Regions from separate parts of the Pseudomonas sp. TE3728 genome, predicted to be linked through region 2. Evidence: predicted binding sites of a transcription regulator. Region 2 holds the regulator's gene; each other region holds the start of a gene.

Region 1 (3,541 bases), 5.7 Mb from region 2:
GGCCGGCCTGCTCGATGGTCAGTTGCGAGGCACGGCTGCTGTCGCCAATCACCTTGACCGCCGCTTCGGAATGGCTTTGCAGGCGTTCGATCATCGACTGGATTTCCGCCGTCGATTTTTGAGTACGCTGGGCCAACAGGCGCACTTCATCGGCGACCACCGCAAACCCGCGACCTTGCTCGCCGGCTCGGGCGGCTTCGATGGCTGCGTTGAGGGCCAGCAAGTTGGTTTGCTCGGCGATGGAGCGGATCACTTCCAGAACGCTGCCGATTTGCGTGCTTTCGGCGGCCAGCGTACGAATCACTTCAACGGCTTGATCGATGGTCGACGACAGCTTGTCGATCTGCTGCAGGCTGCCGTCGATATTGACCTGGCCCTGTTGCGCTTGAGACTCGGCATTGCGCATTTCACTGGCGGCGTGTTCGGCGTTTTTGGCCACATCCTGCACGCCGTAGGTCACTTCGTTGATCGCGGTCGCCACCAGTTCCATTTGTTGGGATTGCTGTTGGCTGCGTTGCTGGGCTTGCGCGGCATCGTTGCCCAGTTCGCTGGAAGACTGGCCCAGCGCGCCGGCGGACACCTGCAACTGACTGATCACCAGACGCAGTTTCGCGGTGAAGGCGTTGAAGTGCCGGGCCAGTTGCGTGACTTCGTCCTGGCCGTGGGTATCGAGGCTGCGGGTCAGGTCGCTTTCACCGCTGGCAATGTTGGCCATGGCGTTCACGGTTTCCTGGAGCGGACGCACGATGCTGCGAGCAATCATGATCACCAACAGGGCCATGATCAGCGCAATTACCAGACCCACAAAAGAGGCCTTCCAGACTTGGGCATGAAATTCGGCCTGCATGTCATCGATATACACACCCGAACCGATCACCCAACCCCAGGGCTCGAACAGTTTCACGTAGGAGGTTTTTTCCACCGGCGCGCTGGCGCCCGGTTTCGGCCAGCGGTAATCGACCATGCCGGCACCCTTGGCCTTGGCGATGGCGACCATCTCGTTGAACAGCGCGAAACCGTCGGGGTCGCGGATCGTCGAGAGATTCTGACCTTCAAGTTTCGGATTGGTCGGGTGCATGACCATGACGGGTGTCAGGTCGTTGATCCAGAAATAATCGTTCTGGTCGTAGCGCAAACCGCGCACGGCGGTCAGTGCCTGTTTTTGCGCGGCATCGCGGGTGAGGGTGCCGGCAGTTTCCAGGCCGTGATAGTAGGTGAGGATCCCGCTGGCGGTCTGCACCACGTGCTGGGTCTTTTGGGCCTTGGCCTGATAGAGGTCGTCGTGAATCTGCTTGAGCATCAACACGCCCAACGTCAATAGCATCACCACGGCCACGATCAAGATGAGCCACAAGCGTCGGCTGATCGACACACTGCGCAAGCTGTTCATAACGCGATTACTCCGGTTTCTTGTTCTTGTAATAAACGATCGCCAGCATCCAATCACACTTTGCCGATCGGGCCTATCCGACTCAGGTCCTATTACGCGACAGCGTAAACGAGGCTTGTCTGATAGGATTTCGGCCCCGCGCGGGAAAACCTGAGCCCAAGTCTTTTTTCACGCAATTTTTACCGTTTTGCGTGGATCTTGTGCGCGCGGGGATTCAGCTAAGGTTGATCGCAGTTAATGCTTATAAATTATTAACGGAGCATGCCTGGGGGCATTGTTTCTTGGGGGATTGATGGATCTTTGGACGGCCTTTCAGGCATTGATTTTAGGCGTGGTAGAAGGGCTGACGGAGTTCTTGCCCATTTCCAGTACCGGGCACCAGATTATTGTGGCGGACTTGCTCAATTTCGGCGGCGAGCGGGCCATGGCCTTCAATATCATCATTCAGCTCGGCGCGATCCTGGCGGTGGTCTGGCAGTTTCGCCGCAAGATCTTCGACGTGGTCATTGGCTTGCCGACGCAGCCCAGCGCTCGGCGTTTTACCGCTAACCTGTTGATCGCTTTCCTGCCGGCGGTGGTGTTGGGGGTGATTTTCGCCGACTTGATTCATGAGTACCTGTTTAACCCGATTACCGTGGCTACCGCATTGGTCGTGGGCGGGGTCGTGATGTTGTGGGCCGAACGTCGTCAGCATGAAGTGCATGCTGAAAGCGTCGATGACATTACCTGGAAAGACGCTCTCAAAGTCGGCTTCGCCCAGTGTCTGGCGATGATTCCGGGGACTTCGCGTTCCGGCTCGACGATCATTGGCGGTTTGCTGTTCGGGTTGTCGCGCAAAACGGCCACCGAATTCTCGTTCTTCCTTGCCATGCCAACCATGGTCGGGGCGGCGGTGTACTCGGGCTACAAATACCGCAACCTCTTCGTGCCGGCTGATTTTCCGGTATTTGCCATTGGCTTCATCACCGCCTTCATCTTTGCGATGATCGCCGTTCGAGCCCTGCTGATCTTCATTGCCAGCCACAGCTATGCGACATTCGCCTGGTATCGCATTGTGTTCGGTCTGGTGATCCTGGCCACCTGGCAATTCGGGTGGGTCGACTGGACCGCGGTCAAGCCATGAGCGATTCCAGTGCGCGCAACAACCCCGGGCGCAAGTCCGGGGGCGCCATTCAGAATCTGCGGCTGAAACTGCTGGTGTTCGTTGTGCTGTGCGCAGTGCCGTTGTTTGGCTCGGTGTCGATGTGGCTGCGCGGGGTGTCGGTGATTCCCCTGGCGGCCTACGGCATCGTCAGCGTGCTGGCGTTTTTCCTGTACTGGAGCGACAAGCACAAGGCCCGCGCCGATAGCTGGCGCACGCCGGAGAACGTCCTGCACGCGGTGGAGCTGGCGGGTGGTTGGCCGGGTGCCTTGCTGGCCCAGCAAGCGTTTCGGCACAAGACCCGCAAAGTCTCGTTTCAGTTGGTGTTCTGGCTCATCGTGCTGATGCACCAGGTGTTCTGGATCGATCAGCTGTTTCTGGGCGCTAACCTGTTTGCATTGCTTTAAAGCACTTTAAAGCACTTTAAAGCAGCAAGCCGACCTGCGTGCGCTTGGGCAACTTGCTCACCACCAGTTGGTGGGAACGTTGCAGCAAGCCTTGCAGCTCTTCGGTGCCCAGGGGGTAGGGCGTTTCCATGATGACCCACTGGGCCCGGGCCAGATACGGTGCCGGGTGAATGCCCGGCCGGTCGCAATGGCCCAGGAACAGGTCCTTGTCGACCTTGAACGCCAGGGACTGTCCCCGCAGGTTCTGCAAGGCAAACATCTTGTTCCCGGCAATCGAAAACACCCGCACGCCACCCCACTTGTAATCCTCCCGCGCGCCGGGCAACGCCAGGCAGTATTGCGCGACATCCTCTTCGCTCATTCGTCCCGCTTTCATAACAGTCTGTCCCCGCAAACATTGAATGATTCGATCAAATGGTCGATCCAGGCGCGCACCGCCGGCATCACCCCGCGTCGATGAGGATAGACGGCTTGCAACCAGCCGCCCGGCAATGACCAGTCGGGCAATAGTTGCACCAGCGAACCGTTTTCCAGCTCTTGCTCGCAATACATCATGGGCAGCATGGTAAAGCCCTGGCCGTTGAGGGTGCAGGCTTTGCGCAC
Region 2 (3,541 bases):
CCTTCACCCTGAGAGAGATGTTTTTGCGGATCTTTTTCAGCCAGCATCGCTTCACGGTCATGTTCGATACCCGCAAAGCGGTCGACCTGACTGGCCATGAGCACGAGCTTGAGCAGGTTGCTTTCAACTTCGGTGACCAACTGGGTCACGCGCTTGATCACCTGACCGGTGAGGTCCTGGTAATCCTGGGCCAGCAGAATGTCGTTGAGGTTGCTCGACACGACGCGGTTGTCTTCACTGCTGCGGGTCAGGAAACCGTCGACCCGCCGGGCCAGTTCACGGAACTCTTCAGCCCCGACTTCGCGACGCATGAACCGTCCCCAATCCGTGCTCAGCGCCTGAGCTTCGTCGCTCAGGCTGTTGATCAGCGGCGTGGCGTTTTCCACCAGGTCCATGGTGCGGTTGGCTGCGGCCTCGGTCAGCTTGACCACATACCCCAGGCGCTCGGTGGCATCCGTGATCTGAGACACTTCCTCGGCTTGCGGCATGTGCGGGTCAATCTGGAAATTGACGATCGCGCTATGCAGCTCGCGGGTGAGCTTGCCCACTTCCTGATACAGGCCGCGGTCACGGGTCTGGTTGAGCTCATGGATCAGTTGCACAGCGTCGCCGAACCTGCCTTTTTCAAGGCTTTCGACCAGTTCGACCGCGTGTTTTTTCAGGGTCGACTCAAAATCGCCCTGTGAAGATTCGTTATGCTCCATAGCTCCCCCGTGACGGACTGGCTTTGCACATCAACCGATGCGTTCGAAGATCTTTTCAATCTTGTCTTTCAACGCTTGAGCCGTGAATGGCTTGACCACATAGCCGTTCACACCCGCCTGAGCGGCTTCGATGATTTGCTCGCGCTTGGCTTCGGCCGTGACCATCAACACCGGCAGGTGTTTGAGTTTTTCATCGGCACGCACGTGGCGCAGCAGATCAATACCGGTCATGCCGGGCATGTTCCAGTCCGTTACCAGAAAGTCGATGCTCCCGCTGTTGAGGACCGGAATCGCGGTAATACCGTCATCCGCCTCGACCGTGTTGGTGAACCCAAGGTCACGCAACAGGTTTTTTATGATCCGCCGCATCGTTGAGAAGTCATCAACGATGAGGATTTTCATATTCTTGTCCAATTCGACCTCCAAGCAGTCTTAAAACGCGCGCAGCACCTGAACGCGCCGTTCAATCAATTCGGCGTAACACTCAACAGTTGCATGGATTACAACGGGCCGTGGCCGATGCAGCAAAATGCCGTACCCACCTCGTTCGCAGTGTCTCCACACTGCCTGTCAGCGCGCTCGCCACTCCCCCAAACGCCCCCGCAAACGGGCCGCGCACTGGCTGTGTAACTGGCTGACCCGCGATTCGCTGACCCCCAGGACCTCACCGATTTCCTTGAGATTCAACTCTTCGTCGTAGTACAGCGCCAACACCAGTCGCTCACGCTCCGGCAAATTGGCAATCGCGTCCGCCAGCGCCGCCTGGAAGCGTTCATCTTCCAGATCGCGCGACGGCTCGAGATGAGCACTGGCGCCATCCTCGTGCAGCCCTTCGTGTTCGCCGTCCTGCAACAGATCGTCGAAACTGAATAACCGGCTACCGAGGGTGTCGTTCAAAATCCCGTAATAATCGTCGAGACTCAATTGGAGTTCGGCCGCAACTTCGTGATCTTTAGCGTCACGGCCGGTTTTAGCTTCAATCGAGCGAATTGCGTCGCTGACCATACGGGTATTGCGGTGAACCGAACGTGGCGCCCAGTCCCCCTTGCGCACTTCATCGAGCATCGCGCCGCGGATTCGAATGCCCGCGTACGTCTCGAAGCTCGCGCCTTTGCTGGCGTCGTATTTGGTTGATACTTCAAGCAGGCCGATCATCCCGGCCTGGATCAGGTCTTCGACCTGGACACTGGCCGGCAGACGCGCCAGCAAGTGGTAGGCAATGCGTTTGACCAGTGGCGCGTAACGCTCGATCAGCTCGTACTGCGCGTCACGTGCCGACTTCTTGTAGAGGTTGTAACCACTGGCTGTCATAGGACGGGTCCTGCGGTCTGTTGCACGAGGCGCTCGACGAAAAACTCCAGGTGCCCACGCGGGTTGGCCGGCAGTGGCCAGGTATCGACCTTCTGCGCAATGGCCTTGAACGCCAGGGCGCACTTGGAACGCGGGAAGGCTTCGTAGACAGCACGCTGCTTCTGCACGGCCTTGCGCACGCTTTCGTCGTAAGGCACGGCACCAACGTATTGTAAGGCGACGTCGAGGAAACGATCCGTGACCTTGGTCAACTTGGCGAACAGATTGCGGCCTTCCTGCGGGCTCTGCGCCATGTTGGCCAGGACGCGGAAGCGGTTCATGCCATAGTCGCGATTCAACAATTTGATCAGCGCGTAGGCGTCGGTAATCGAGGTCGGCTCATCGCACACCACCAGCAGCACTTCCTGGGCAGCACGAACGAAACTGACTACCGAGTCACCAATGCCCGCAGCGGTGTCGATCACCAATACGTCGAGGTTGTCGCCAATGTCGCTGAAGGCCTGGATCAGGCCGGCATGCTGGGCCGGGCTCAAATGAACCATGCTCTGGGTGCCGGACGCCGCCGGGACGATGCGTATGCCGCCGGGTCCTTGCAACAGCACGTCGCGCAGCTCACAGCGGCCTTCGATCACGTCGGCCAGCGTGCGTTTGGGTGTCAGTCCCAGCAGGACGTCGACGTTCGCCAGTCCCAGATCGGCATCCAGCAGCATGACGCGCCGGCCGAGCTCAGCTAGAGCCAGGGACAAGTTCACTGACACGTTAGTCTTCCCGACGCCACCTTTGCCGCCGGTCACCGCGATCACCTGTACGGGATGCATGCTGCCCATGTTATTTCTTTACCTTGTCTTACTTAGACGGAGGCCACATTACTGGCTGCGCGTTCACCAACTGAACAATGCATGGCAGACCATCGATGTAGGTACAAAAACTGTTCATTAGTACCTCAGCCAACCTGCTTGGTCGGGCTGTGGTAAATATCAGCGAACATGTCAGCCATGGCTTCTTCGCTGGGTTCTTCCTGCATTTGCACGCTAACGGCACGGCTGACCAACTGATGACGACGCGGCAGATGCAAATCATCCGGAATCCGCGGGCCATCGGTCAGGTAAGCCACCGGCAGTTCATGACTGATGGCCAGGCTCAACACCTCGCCCAAGCTTGCCGTTTCATCCAGTTTAGTCAGGATGCAGCCGGCAAGGCCGCAACGTTTGTAACTGTGATAAGCGGCGGTTAGAACCTGTTTCTGGCTAGTGGTTGCCAAGACCAGATAATTTTTTGATTTGATGCCCCGTCCGGCCAGGCTTTCGAGCTGCATGCGCAGTGCTGGATCGCTGGCTTGCAGGCCGGCGGTATCGATCAGCACTACGCGTTTGCGCAGCAAAGGCTCCAGCGCCTGCACCAGCGATTGGCCCGGGTCGACGTGGGTGACCGACACGTTGAGGATGCGGCCCAGGGTCTTGAGCTGTTCCTGAGCGCCGATGCGATAGCTGTCCATGCTCACCAGCGCGATGTTTTGCGCGCCGTAC
Region 3 (3,541 bases), 1.7 Mb from region 2:
AGCAGGCTCGCTCCCACAGGGGTTCTCAGTCGTTCACAAATGTTGTGATCACGGAAAATTCTATGTGGGAGCGAGCCTGCTCGCGATTGAACGATAACGCGGTAGAGCTGACCTCAATCAGATCTTGAAACTATCAACCAACTGCTTCAACCGATTGGCCTGCTGGGACAGCGCATCGCAATCCTTCAATGTTTCATTGAGGTTGGCCACGCTCTGCTGGTTCAACAGGTTGATCTGGTTGACGTCGACGTTGAGGGTTTCCACCACAGCGGTCTGCTCTTCGGTCGCTGCGGCCACCGACTGGTTCATGCCGTCGATTTCGCCGATGCGCTGGGTCACGCTGACCAGACGCAGGCCGGCCTGGTTCGCCACTTCGACACTCTGCTCGCTGGATGCCTGACTGGCATTCATCGTGGTCACCGCTTCGCGAGAACCGATCTGCAGCGAGCTGATCATCTTGTGGATCTCTTCCGCCGACTCCTGGGTGCGATGAGCAAGGTTACGCACCTCGTCCGCCACCACCGCAAAACCACGACCGGCCTCACCGGCACGGGCCGCTTCGATGGCCGCGTTGAGCGCCAGCAAATTGGTCTGCTGGGAAATACCTTTGATCACATCGAGAATGTGGCCGATGTTGTCGGTGCTCGCGTTCAGGGTTTCGATCTGCGTGCAGGACAAGCTGATTTTCTGCGACAGCTCGGTCATGGCCAGGATGGTTTTTTCCACCACCTGACGACCGTCATCGGCCTGCTCGCTCGCGCCGCTGGCGTGTTGCGAAGCATCGGCGGCGTTGCGGGCGATTTCCTGGGTGGCGGCGCCCAATTGGTTGATCGCCGCAGCCACACTGTTGGTGCGGGCGCTTTGTTCGTCGGAGCCGACGATCGAAGCGTTGGACGATGCCATCACCCGTTGCGACAGGTCATGAACCTGACGGGTCGCCGAGGACACTTCGCAAATCGACGCGTGAATCCGCTCCACAAACTGGTTGAAAGAGCCGCCCAACTCGCCGAACTCGTCTTTGCTTTCTACCACCAGACGCCGGGTCAGATCGCCCTCGCCCTGAGCGATGTCCTGCATCGCACGACCCATCGTGGTCAGCGGACGCATCAGCACGCTGATCAGCAGACTCAGCAGTACTGCAATGGCGGTCACGGCGATGAACATCGCGATCAGCGCCGAGGTGCGGAACTGGCTCAGTGGTGCGTAGGCCTTGGCCTTGTCGATCGACAGACCGATGTACCACTCGGCATTTGGCAAACCACTCACCGGCGTGAACGAGAGGATGCGGTCCTGCTTGTTCAGTTCTACTTCCTGATTGCCTTTCCCGATACGGACACTGGAGCCCGGATAGATGTCTTTCAGGTTCTTCATCACCTGATCCTTGTCCGGGCTGACGATCACCTGACCGTCGGCGCTGACGAGGAACGCGTGACCGATGCCACCGAAGTCCACCGAGTTGATGATCTTCACCAGGGTTTCGAGACTCAAGTCGCCTCCGACGACGCCCAGCAGTTCGCCTTGCTTTTTCACCGGCATGGCGATGGTCACCACTAACCCGCCGACCGCTGCCATGTAAGGCGGGGTCAGCATGGTCTTGTCGGCGACCACGGCTTGTTTGTACCAGGGACGCTGACGCGGATCGTAGCCGTCCGGCATCTTCGCGTCAGGGCGCTGGGTGAACACACCATTGGCCTGCCCGACGTAGGTGAACTGGAAGTTCGAGGTGAGGGCAGGTTGATCGACCAGCCCCGGCAAATCGGCATTGGCGCCTTGATGAGCGACGTTCTGCGCGAGATTTTCCAGGACCAGCACCCGGCCGCTCATCCAGTTCTGCACGCTGCTGGCGGTCAGCTCGCCGGCTTGCTCAACGGATGACTCGAGGTTTTGCCGAATGGTGTTTCGCTGCAAATAGTCGTTGTACAAAGTGAACAACGCAAAAGCCAGCACCACGACGCCTGAAGCGGCCAGCAGGATTTTATGGCTGAACTTGAGATTCATTTCATGGGCTTCTTATGCAAAAAGTGGGGATGCGTTCCGGTTTCAACATTCCATGTAACCGTGCAGACGGCATTCTTGGGCCGCTCTACTTTGGTGCACGCATGTCTCACCAATCTGTCGGCACGAGCGAGAGAAATCTTAGGGATTTGTACGAAACCCGTCAGATACCCGCCGAACGGCGTGCTAGAGCGCCCAAGTAGGGGTGTTTACTGACGGTTGCTCGAACGGCAGTTGCAAATTTTCCGACCCTTGATGACAATGCGACTAATTATCATTTGTGACGTCGGGCTGTCGCGTTCATGTCTTCACCTGAGTTTGCAGTACAGGCGCTTTACAGCAGCCATCACGGGTGGCTCAACACGTGGCTACGTGCGCGATTGGGCAATGCAGCCGATGCGGCGGATCTGGCTCAGGACACGTTCGTCCGGCTGCTGCAAAGAACCGAACGCCTGGAGCTCAAGGCCCCCCGCGCTTTTCTACGAACCATTGCCCGCGGCCTGGTGATCGACCATTGGCGTCGAGAGGAAATCGAGCGTGCCTACCTGGAAACCATCGCCCATTTGCCTGAGGCCGAAACCCCGAGCGCCGAGGCGCGGGCATTGGTGCTCGAATTGCTGGAAAGCATCGCCCGTATGCTTGAAGGCCTGAAGCCGAAAGTGCGTCAGGCATTTCTGCTGGCCCAGTGCGAAGGACTTACCCACAAGCAGATCGCCGAACACATGGGATTATCCCTGCGTTCGGTGGAACGCTATGTGGCTGACGCGCTTTATCACTGCTATGTGCTGCGGTATGAAGCGTGATGCCTGCGGATAACTCAGCACTGAACCGCCGCGGTGCGCCGCATCAGCAGGTGGTTAAACAAGCCATCCATTGGTTGCTGCGCCTGCGTAACAACGCGACCAATCCCAGACTGCGCCAACAATGCGACGTCTGGCGGGCGGAACACCATGAACACGAACTAGCCTGGCAACGGGTGCAGTCCCTGCAAGCCGAGTTGAGCAGTAATCTACGCGCGGTGCCCGGCGCTCAAGTCGCTTTCAATACTTTGGAAAACAGCGCACAGGGACTCGGGCGGCGCCAGGCATTGAAGCTGCTGTCGGGCGCATTATTGATGGGTTCGGCGGCATGGCTGGGCAAGGATGCGATCGGCTGGCAACAATGGACCGCCGACTTCGCCACCACAACAGGCGAGCGACGCGGTTTCCAGTTACCGGATGGCACGCGCCTGGAGCTCAACACCGCCAGCGCGGTGGATCTGGACTACACCGCGCGGCAGCGCCTGATCAAACTGACTCGCGGCGAGATCGTCGTGACGTGCGGTGGGGCAAGTGAAGGGGTTTCGTTTGATGGACCGTTGCGGGTGCAAAGCCGTCACGGTGTGTTCGAAAGTGTGGCGGCGCGCTTCATTGTTCGTCAGGACGCCGACTGCACGCAGCTCAGCGTCACCAGCGGCGTCGTCGCAATCCATTCGCCACGGGCCGCCGATGGCCTGCCGATCCACGTGCAGGCCGGGCAGAGTTATTTGATCGATCGGAGTCGAGCG
Region 4 (3,541 bases), 1.4 Mb from region 2:
GCGACCTGCTGAGTGCCGGTTTGCAGACCGACGATCAGCTCTTCGATTTCTTCGGTAGACTTCTGGGTGCGCTGGGCCAGGCTGCGGACCTCGTCGGCGACCACCGCAAAACCGCGTCCCGCTTCACCGGCGCGGGCGGCTTCGATGGCGGCATTGAGCGCCAGCAGGTTGGTTTGCTGGGCCACGGACTTGATCACATCGAGCACACTGCCGATCTTGTCGCTTTCGCGTTTCAGATCGCCCATGGCGGCGGTGGAGTTGCCGACTTCGACGGCCAGGCGCTCGATCTGGGCGATGGCTTCGCCCACCACCTTGTCACCCTCGCGGGCCTGCTGGTCGGCGGCGACGGCAGCTTCGGACGCTTCCTCGGCGTTGCGCGCGACTTCCTGCACAGTGGCGGTCATTTCGTGCATGGCGGTGGCCACTTGATCGGTCTCGACTTTCTGGCTGTTGACCCCGGCGCTGGTCTGCTCGGTGACGGCGGACAGCTCTTCAGCGGCGCTGGCGATTTGGGTCACGCCATCGCTGATGCCACCGATCAGTTCTCGCAGACCCAGGGTCATGCTCTGCATGGCGCGCTGTAGCTGACCCAGTTCGTCCTGACGTTCTGAAATGAGATTGTGAGTCAGGTCGCCCGCGGCGACACGCTCGGCCACTTTGAGGGTCTGGCTCAGGGGAATGACGATCTGGCGAGTGATGGCCCAAGCCGCGAACAAACCAAAGGCTGACGCCAGGACGGTGGCCAACAGCAGCAGGTTTTTTGCATGTGCCGCATCGGTGTCACGTACGACAGTTTGCGAGACAGTGAGCTTTTTGCTGACGTCGAACAGAATGTCGCCTTGCGCGCTCATGCGTTTGAGGGCGGCAGCGCTGGCGACCTGGGAGTCGCGGAATTGGCTGACCGCCGCGCGATAGGCTTTGAGCGAGTCGGTCGCTTGTTGCAGGTTGGCGATGTGTTGTTCCGGCAGTTGAGACGGCAGGCTTTCGAGGTTTTTCAGAGCATTGCCGATGGCGTCCAGCGCTGGCTGCTCGGCTTCGGGCTTGCCGCTGTAGGTGTAGCCGCGTACCTGGAAACGTGCTTGCTGGATCAGTTTGCTCAGGTCGATCACGCTGTTGAACTGGGCGACACTGTCGCCTTGCAGCAGGGATTTTTCGACTTCAGCGACCCGGGCCACAGCGTTATCGGCAGTGGCGCCCAATTTGCTGCGAGCATCTTCGCGGGTGGCGGTGGCCTGAGTCATATCAGCGAAGGCGCGTTTGTACTCGCTGACTGCGGCCAATTGCTGGTCGATCATGGCCACGTCGGCAGGCTGTTCGATCAGCGTACGGGCGGTTTTCAGGCCGGTATCGAGTTGACCGATCAGCTCGTTGACGGCGCCCGGGCCTTGTTCGCCACGGCGCATGTCGTAATCCAGGCGGGCGAGACGCAGGTCTTTGGTCAGCTCATTGAGGCTGGAAATGAACCCTAGCGTATCGCCACGGCTGATCACACCGCTCAGGCCGGTCCAGCCGGTAAAGGTGATCAACAAGGTCAGAAGCAGCACCAGACCGAAGCCGACACCCAGTTTGCGATTGACGCTTACGTTTCCCAGTTTCTCGGCCAGCCATCGGTACATGCTGCTACTCCCTCGGACCATTAATTGGTTTTATGGGAGCTGTATCGGCCGGCAGACGGCATTCTGTAGGCGTCAAGGCACGATCCCGTAGGAGCTGCCGAAGGCTGCGATATTTTGATCTTGATTCTGAAAATCAAAAGATCGCAGCCTTCGGCAGCTCCTACATGGGGAGGTGTGATCCGGAAGGGTTAAAACAAACGAGAAAGCAGCGCCGTAACGGCGGTTTCGACCCGCAGGATGCGCTCGCCGAGTTGCACCGGTTGCAGGCCGGCCTTGCCCAGCAAGTCGATTTCGTAGGGAATCCAGCCGCCTTCGGGGCCGATAGCCAGGGTCACTGGCTCGTCCAGGCCGCGAGGGCAGGGTGGGTAGTCACCGGGATGACCGACCAGGCCGAGGGTGCCTTCGGTAATGGCCGGCAGACGGTCTTCGACAAAAGGCTTGAAGCGCTTCTCGATGACGACCTCTGGCAGCACGCTGTCCCGGGCCTGTTCAAGACCCAGGATCAATTGCTCGCGAATCGCCTCGGGTTCCAGGAACGGGGTTTGCCAGAAGCTCTTCTCGACGCGATAGCTGTTCACCAGCACGATGCGCGGCACGCCCATGGCGGCCACGGTCTGAAACACCCGACGGAGCATTTTCGGTCGCGGCAGCGCCAGCACCAAAGTCAGTGGCAGCTTGGCCGGTGGCGGCTGGTCGAGGGTGATGCGCAACTCGGCTTCATCGGCGTCCAGGCGCAGCAACTCGGCCGAGCCCATCAAGCCGCCGATACGCCCGACCCGCAGGCTGTCGCCAACCGCCGAGCGGTGGACTTCCTGCATGTGGGTCAACCGGCGATCGCGCAGGATCGCCCGGTCGGCCGCAATGAAGTCGGCCTCTTCGAGGAGCAGCAAATTCACGCTTGAGTCGCTGGCGGCTGGTCGTTGTGATCGTCAGCCGGCTGATCGTCCGGGTGCTCGCCACGCTTGCTGATCAGGCTGCCGAACAGGATGCCGATCTCGAACAGCAACCACATCGGTACAGCCAGCAGCGTCTGCGAGAAGATGTCCGGCGGCGTCAGGATCATGCCGACCACGAAGCAGCCAATGATCACGTACGGGCGGATTTTCTTCAGGTAGGCGACATTGACCACGCCGATCCACACCAGCAGCACCACCGCCACCGGAATCTCGAACGCCACGCCGAAGGCGAAGAACAGCGTCATGACGAAATCGAGGTAGCTGGTGATGTCTGTCATCATTTCCACGCCGGCCGGAGTGGCGGCGGCGAAGAACTTGAAGATCAGCGGGAACACCAGGAAATAGGCGAAGGCCATGCCGGTGTAGAACAGCAGAATGCTGGAGACCAGCAACGGCACCGCGATGCGCTTCTCATGCTTGTACAGGCCCGGTGCGATAAAGCCCCAGATCTGGTGCAGGATCACCGGGATCGCCAGGAACAGCGAGACCATCATCGTCAGCTTCAGCGGCGTCAGGAACGGCGACGACACGTCGGTGGCGATCATCGTCGCGCCGGCCGGCAGGTACTGGCGCAGCGGTGTGGAGACGAAGGTGTAGATCTGCTGGGTGAAGGCGAACAGCCCGGCAAAAATGATGAACACCGCCACGACACAACGCAGCAGGCGAGTGCGCAACTCGGTGAGGTGCGAAACCAGCGGCATGTGCTGGTCGTTTTCGGGGAGATTAGGGCCTGTCATCGGTCATTTCCTGTGTCGCGCCGAGCCTGTATTTGCGCAGGGCAAGGCGCGAGGAGCGTGGTTTGGCGTTTCAAATAAGCGACGAGTAACGCAGCCCTGCGCAAATACAGGCCGGCCCTCCGGGTTGTGCCTGAAAGCGGGCCAGGCTGCGTTGTAGTCCTTGGGAAGGGAGCAACCATTCCCTGCGGCCTACGCCTTGCCTGGCCCGCTTTCAGGCGACAACGCGACACAG

Evidence for each region. The regulator FliA, encoded in region 2, starts transcription of late flagellar genes. The targets are predictions, from matches to a motif close to CTAAAGTTTNNNNNNNNNNNGCCGNTAA.
Region 1: a site for FliA is predicted at 1,518-1,545, ahead of ACZ89R_RS01180 (methyl-accepting chemotaxis protein). Genes of this name have one in related genera too.
Region 3: a site for FliA is predicted at 2,113-2,140, ahead of ACZ89R_RS18975 (methyl-accepting chemotaxis protein). Genes of this name have one in related genera too.
Region 4: a site for FliA is predicted at 1,658-1,685, ahead of ACZ89R_RS20190 (methyl-accepting chemotaxis protein). Genes of this name have one in related genera too.

Annotation. Positions count from the first base shown of each region.
Region 1 covers NZ_JBWBQT010000001.1:265,955-269,495, forward strand. The annotation lists gene ACZ89R_RS01180 (methyl-accepting chemotaxis protein) at 1-1,390, opposite strand, end outside; gene ACZ89R_RS01185 (undecaprenyl-diphosphate phosphatase) at 1,683-2,513, shown strand; gene ACZ89R_RS01190 (DUF1294 domain-containing protein) at 2,510-2,938, shown strand; gene ACZ89R_RS01195 (MmcQ/YjbR family DNA-binding protein) at 2,955-3,314, opposite strand; gene ACZ89R_RS01200 (LysR substrate-binding domain-containing protein) at 3,311-3,541, opposite strand, start outside.
Region 2 covers NZ_JBWBQT010000001.1:6,000,841-6,004,381, reverse strand. The annotation lists gene ACZ89R_RS26490 (protein phosphatase CheZ) at 1-704, opposite strand, end outside; gene ACZ89R_RS26485 (chemotaxis response regulator CheY) at 735-1,106, opposite strand; gene fliA (RNA polymerase sigma factor FliA) at 1,275-2,015, opposite strand; gene fleN (flagellar synthesis regulator FleN) at 2,012-2,842, opposite strand; gene flhF (flagellar biosynthesis protein FlhF) at 2,959-3,541, opposite strand, start outside.
Region 3 covers NZ_JBWBQT010000001.1:4,315,847-4,319,387, reverse strand. The annotation lists gene ACZ89R_RS18975 (methyl-accepting chemotaxis protein) at 118-1,998, opposite strand; gene ACZ89R_RS18970 (sigma-70 family RNA polymerase sigma factor) at 2,298-2,798, shown strand; gene ACZ89R_RS18965 (FecR domain-containing protein) at 2,798-3,541, shown strand, end outside.
Region 4 covers NZ_JBWBQT010000001.1:4,605,616-4,609,156, forward strand. The annotation lists gene ACZ89R_RS20190 (methyl-accepting chemotaxis protein) at 1-1,616, opposite strand, end outside; gene ACZ89R_RS20195 (16S rRNA (uracil(1498)-N(3))-methyltransferase) at 1,805-2,512, opposite strand; gene tatC (twin-arginine translocase subunit TatC) at 2,509-3,309, opposite strand.